2 regions of the Halomonas sp. 18071143 genome follow, and region 1 is predicted to be linked to the other one. Evidence: predicted binding sites of a transcription regulator. Region 1 holds the regulator's gene; the other holds the start of a gene.

Region 1 (3,281 bases):
CACCCCCTGGGTGGTGGCGCGATCGGTGGCACCGCTGGAGCAGCTGCAGGGCAAAGGCCTGGGGGCCTTGGGCGAGCGTTCGCTGGGCAGCTGGTTGTTTCAGCAGCCGGACCTGGTGCGCGGGCCGTTGCAGGCTACGGCGTCGCTCCCGCGCTTCACGGCGTGGGGTGCCCCCGCCAAGGGGCGTAGCCAGTGGGGGCGTCGCTCGGTGTTTCAGCACGCGGGACTGTCGCTGCTGGTTCAAGAGTATTTTTTATCGACCATGGCCGATGCGCTGAGCCTGCCCTCGCGCTAGGCTATTCTGGAGTTTCTTTCACGAGGTAAGCATGAGCATGGACCGTTCTCTATTGCGGCCAACGGGTTGGGCCCGGCTGGCAGACTTTCTTCAGCTGATGCGCCTGGATCGGCCCATTGGTACCTGGCTGCTCATGTGGCCGACGCTCTGGGCGCTGTGGGTGGCTGCAGAAGGGGTGCCGGGTCGCTCCGTGCTGATCATCTTCATTGCCGGTGTCTACGTGATGCGGGCTGCGGGCTGCGTGGTGAACGACTATGCCGACCGCCATGTGGATGGCCACGTCAAGCGTACTCGCCAGCGCCCCATGGCCACGGGACGCATCAGCGAAACCGAAGCCCAGCTGCTGTTCGTGGCGCTGGTCGCCGCTGCCTTCATTTTGGTGCTGCTGACTAACTGGTTCACCGTGCTGCTGTCGGTGGGCGGCGTGCTGCTGGCTTTCGTGTATCCGTTCATGAAGCGCTACACCCACTTCCCGCAGGTGGTGCTGGGCGCGGCCTTTTCCTGGGCCATTCCCATGGCGTTTGGCGCGGTATTGGGCCACGTGCCTCTGGAAGCCTGGCTGCTGTTCAGTGCCAACCTGCTGTGGACCGTTGCCTACGATACCCAGTACGCCATGGTCGACCGTGACGATGATCTGAAAATCGGTATCAAGTCGACCGCCGTGCTGTTTGGCCGTGCTGACCGGCTGATCATCGGAGTGCTGCAGGCAAGCGTGCTGGCCCTGCTGAGCTGGGTCGCGCTGCGCGTTGGGCTAGGGGGCTTTTTCTGGCTGGGGTTGCTGGGCATGGCGGCGACGTTCGTGTACCAGCAGTGGCTGATCGTCGGGCGCGATCGAGACCGCTGTTTTCAGGCCTTCCTGAACAACCACTGGTCGGGTCTGCTGGTCTTTGCAGGTATTGCCTTGAGCTGGTGGCCGGTAGCGGGCTAAATTGACTGGGTGTCATGGAACTGTCATCAAGTCATGGTGTTATCGTCACACGCATGTCATTGAACCTTCCTGAATAGAGCACCGTGAGGCCCTGGAATGACCGCCAAGACCGTACTGATCGTCGATGATGAGGCGCCGATCCGCGAAATGATCGCCGTGGCGCTGGAGATGGCTGACTATCGCGTGCTTGAAGCGGACAACGCCCAGGATGCCCACGCCATGGTCGTCGACCACCAGCCTGACTTGTTGCTGCTGGACTGGATGATGCCGGGCACCAGCGGCATCGAGCTGGCCCGTCGGCTGAAGCGCGAAGAAGCCACCGCCGAGCTGCCGATCATCATGCTGACGGCCAAGGGCGAAGAGGACAACAAGATCCAGGGCCTGGAAGCGGGTGCCGACGACTATATCACCAAGCCCTTTTCCCCCCGTGAGCTGGTGGCCCGCCTGAAGGCCGTGCTGCGCCGTGCCACGCCGCGTGGCGTGGAAGACCCCATCGAAATCAATGGTCTGCTGTTGGACCCGGTGAGCCACCGGGTCAGCGCCCATGGCAAGGCGCTGGAAATGGGGCCTACCGAGTATCGTCTGCTGCAGTTTTTCATGACCCATCAGGAGCGCGCCTACACGCGCAGCCAATTGCTTGACCAGGTATGGGGTGGCAACGTCTACGTGGAAGAGCGCACGGTGGACGTGCATATTCGTCGTCTTCGTAAAGCGCTGGGCGAGCCTCATCAAAATCTGATTCAAACGGTGCGCGGTACTGGGTACCGGTTCTCTGCGCGAGTGTAAGCGTGCGCCTGTGGAGCCGTGAGATCTGGCGCATCATCTGGCTGGCCCTGTTGGGCCTCTGCCTGGGATGGCTGGTGGATTACCCTGGCGCCGGGCTGGCGGCGGGGCTGCTGTTTTGTCTGGTCTATCATCTGCGCCAGTTTCGAGCGCTCTTCCTTTGGCTGACGCTTCACCCCCACGATGAGCCCCCGGCGGCGAAGGGCATGTGGGGGGAGCTGTTCGACCGCCTCTATCGCTACCAGAAAAGCCAGCGCATTACCCAAAGTCGTTTACGGGCGACGCTGGCGAGAATCCAGGAGTCCTCCGAAGCCATGCGCGATAGCGTGGTGATGCTGGACCGCCACGGCGACCTGGAGTGGTGGAACAGCGCGGCCACCGACATGCTGGGGCTGCAAACCGCCCACGATCGTGGCCAGCACATCACCAACCTGCTGCGCGACCCTCGCTTCATCAGCTACTTCAATGCCCGCGACTACAGCGAGCCGCTGACGCTGACCTCGCCGATCGACGAGCGGCGCATCCTCCAGTATCAGATCACCCTCTACGGCGATGACGAGCGGCTGGTCATGGCCCGTGATATCACGCGCTTGCATCGCCTGGAGCAGATGCGGCGTGACTTCGTCGCCAACGTCTCCCATGAGTTGCGCACTCCGCTGACCGTGCTGTCGGGCTATCTGGAAACCTACGGCGACCTCAAGGAGCTGCTGCCTCCCCGATTGGGTAAAGGGATCGTACAGATGGAGGAGCAGACGCGACGAATGCAGAATCTGGTCAACGACCTGCTGCTGCTGTCACGGCTGGAAATCGACCAGGGAGGCGATGATCACCAGACGCTGGCCGTAGGCCCCATGCTCGACAGCATTCGCCGAGACGCCCTGGCGCTCTCCAGGCAGCAGCACAGTGTGCAGGTCATTCTGGAGAGCGACGCTGGCTTGATCGGCAGCGAGCAGGAGCTGCGCAGCGCCATTTCCAATCTAGCCTTCAATGCCGTGCGCTATACCCCAGAAGGCAGTCAGATCACGTTGCGCTGGTCGGTGGCCGCCAACGGCAGCGGGTGTATCGAGGTCGAGGATGATGGCGATGGCATTGATCCGGTGCATATCCCCCGCCTGACCGAGCGCTTCTATCGAGTGGATAAAGGGCGTAGTACGGCAACAGGAGGGACGGGTCTGGGCCTGGCCATCGTGAAGCACGTGCTGCTGCGCCACGAGGCCCAGCTCAACATAGAGTCACATCCTGGCGAGGGGGCATCCTTTCGCTGTGTCTTCCCTG
Region 2 (3,281 bases), 420 kb from region 1:
TCGGGCGGGTTCACCACAGTGGACGCCCCCCAGGTAGGTGATGAAGGGACGCTCACGACACAGCCGGGTTTTCACCAGCTTATAGACCAGGATCGCCAGTAGCGCGATCAGTGAGTATTGCCACATGCGCCAGAGGCCGTCCGCTTGCAGCCAGGGCTGAGCTGCAATCAGTAGTACCCAAATGGGCCAATCACCCAGTTTGCTGGCCGTCTGGAGCGTCAGACGCCAGGGGCGGTAGAGCGAGAGATGCGTCACGCGCTGACACAAGCGCCACTCCAACAGGTCAAGACGATCGAATACGACAAGCGGGCGAGCTCGCATGGCGGGCCTCCTGGGCATGGTGCAGGTAACGTAGAAATTGCTCGGCAATGCCCGTCCAGCTCTGTTCCAGCGCGCGCAGGCGGGCGACTCTTCCTAGTCGTGCGTAATCGGCAGGGTGCTGACACAGCGTGACCGCCGCGTGTTGAAAGCCCAGCGCATCGTCGGTCGCCACGGTGATGCCGTTATGGCCACTGTGAATCAGTTCTGCGCTGGCCGCGTGGCGAAACGCCACGACCGCCAGACCGCTGGCCATGGCTTCGGTCACCACGTTGCCCCAGGTTTCAGACAGCGAGGGAAACACGAACATGTCGGCGCTGGCGTAATGGCGAGCCAGCGAATGCTTGTCTACGAAACCGGTGAAGTGGGCCTCGGGCAAGGCTTTTTGCAGCTGGCTGCGGGCCGGGCCGTCGCCGACGATGACCTGAGCCATATCGGGGCGAGCGCTGCGCATGGCTTGCAACGTTTCCTGCAGGAGCGAAAGGTTCTTCTCGGGTGCCAGGCGCCCTACGTACAGGGCTACCGGTTGATGCTCGCTGACACCCCACTGCTGACGCAGCGCGAGGTCGCGGTGGGCGGGCGAAAAGCGTTCGCCGTCGATGCCCCGGGACAGCACCTGTACGTCTTTGATGCCATCCTGGCGCAGCGCCACGGCTTGCTGCTGGGTAGGCACCAGGGTGAGCGCGCAGCCGTTATGGAAATAGCGCAAATAGCGTCGTGTCGCTTTGCTCAGCCAGGCAACCCCATAATCCTGACAGTAGTGGTCGAAGTTGGTATGCCAACCGGCCACCAGTGGCAGGTCCAGGCGCTGGGCTGCCTGGCGGGCTGCCCAGCCCAGCGGGCCCTGGGTCGCCAGATACACGACATCCGGGCGGTACTGCTGCCAAAAGCGCTGAAGCTTCCCGGGGCGGGCAAAGCCTACCTGAACGTCGGTATAGTTAGGCAGCGCAAACCGCCTGACCTGAAGTTCCCGAGTAGCGCACGCGGCGCTTCCGGGTTGACGCGGCGCCGGGCGTATCACGTCCACTGTGATGCCCAGCAACAGCAGTTCACGACACAGCCGGTTCAGCGTGTGCGCGACGCCGTTGATTTCCGGTGACCATGTTTCGCTGACGATACAGAGTCGCATGAGCGATTCATCCCTTTATCACGTTTAGCCACCATGGTGAGGCTCAACAGTGACACCGAGGCGACAGCCAAGTGAACAAGCGATGACATGGCGAATGACCATGCCTTGTGTTGCAGAGAGCAACTATCGTTATATGAAGAAGAACGTGACTTGACCCTGACGGAAGGAACTCAGTCCATGACCTCACGACACTTTGTTACTCCATGCGCCATTGCAGGCGCACTCATGATCTCGGCATCAGCCGTGATGGCCGACGATACCTTTACCCTGACGATCTATCACACCAACGACCTGCATGGCCGCACGGATGCTTACCCGGCCCTGGTGGCCACCTTGAACGAGGCCCGGGAGACCTATGGCGAGGGGTTGCTGCTGGATGCGGGGGATATCTTCTCCGGGACGCTCTACTTCAACGAGTTTCAGGGCCAGGACGCACTGACCTTCATGAACCTGATGGGCTACGACGCGTTCGTGCCGGGGAATCATGAGTTCGACCTGGGTGACCCTGAGACCGGTCATCAGGCGTTGGCGGCGTTCTTTGCAGGGGCAGACTTCCCCATTTTAGGCGCCAACCTGGACTTTTCGGCTTCTCCCGAGTTTGCCGAGCGCCTCGGGGAGAGCATCACGGCCGACCCCCAGCCGGGGTATCTCTATGACGGCATGATCCTCGAACATCAGGGGGAGCGTATCGGGATCTTCGGATTGAGCACCCAGGATAGCGATGCCATCTCCAGCCCGGGCCAGGTCACCATTGGTGAGTATCGACAGGCGGCCGAAACGATGGTCGAGGCGTTCGAGGCACAGGGAGTCAACAAGATCATTGCGCTCACGCATCTGGGCTACGACAGCGACCCCAGCGTCGGTAACGACCTGCTGCTGGCAGAGCAGGTCGAGGGGATCGATGTCATCATCGGGGGGCATAGCCATACGCGGGTCGCACCGCCTACGCTGCTGACCGAGCACTGGCCAGCGCCCACCGTGATAGGGCAGGCAGGTGAGTATGGCCAGCACCTGGGAGTCATGCAGGTGACCTTCGATGCCGAGGGCGTGGTGCAGGAGGTCAGCGGTGAGCTGCTGGCCGTTGACGAGCGCACGCCGGATGCGGCTGCGCTGGAGCTTTTAGCACCGTATACCGCGGCCATCGAGGCACTGCGTGACGAACAGGTAGGTGCGAAGGCGATTCTGGCGCTGCCCAACCCTCGTCATGGCCAGGGCGATGCGCTGAGCGTACGCGCCAACGAGACGGCGCTGGGCAACCTGATTGCCGACGGTCAGCTCCATGCAGCGCGCAAGGTGGTACCGGACACCCTCATGGCGCTACAGAACAGCGGCGGTATTCGTGAGGCGCTGCCCCAAGGGGATATCACCGTCGGCGACCTGATCGCCGTGCAGCCGTTCGGTAACCGGTTGACGTTACTGGAAGTCACCGGTGCCGAGCTGCTTGAAACCTTCGAAATCGCCCTGACCAATGCGCCGGACGAAAGCGGCGGCTTCCTGCAGGTGTCGGAAGGCACGCGGCTCACCTACGACAGCCGTCAGCCCGCAGGCGAGCGTCTCATCAGCCTGGAGGTGAACCGTGAAGGCGCCATGCAGGCGATCGATCCGGACAAGACCTATACCGTGGCCACCAACAACTTCACCGCGGCAGGTGGCGATGGCCACACGGCGCTGGGCGCTGCCCATGAAGATGGGCGCTATACCATCGTGGGCCATACCGATTGGGAAATGTTGCGCGATCACGTGGTGTCCCATGGCGAGGTGTTTTACCAGCCTCAAGGTCGTATTGTCGATATTGCCCAGGACGAATAGTCACTTCATCGCCCTGGGCAAGCGG

What was found. Region 1 encodes PhoB, which activates phosphate uptake and scavenging genes when phosphate is short. Its sites were predicted from a motif close to TGTCATANNNNTGTCANA; they were not measured.
Region 2: the regulator PhoB is predicted to act here: its motif matches at 1,496-1,513, upstream of KVY02_RS01590 (bifunctional metallophosphatase/5'-nucleotidase).

The regions. Positions count from the first base shown of each region.
Region 1 covers NZ_CP078120.1:3,758,837-3,762,117, reverse strand. Annotated here, with positions in the region: gene KVY02_RS17675 (chorismate--pyruvate lyase family protein) at 1-295, shown strand, start outside; gene ubiA (4-hydroxybenzoate octaprenyltransferase) at 333-1,223, shown strand; gene phoB (phosphate regulon transcriptional regulator PhoB) at 1,320-2,009, shown strand; gene phoR (phosphate regulon sensor histidine kinase PhoR) at 2,012-3,281, shown strand, end outside.
Region 2 covers NZ_CP078120.1:312,400-315,680, forward strand. Annotated here, with positions in the region: partial or broken gene KVY02_RS01580 (phosphatase PAP2 family protein) at 1-321, opposite strand, end outside; gene KVY02_RS01585 (glycosyltransferase family 4 protein) at 284-1,447, opposite strand; gene KVY02_RS01590 (bifunctional metallophosphatase/5'-nucleotidase) at 1,673-3,256, shown strand.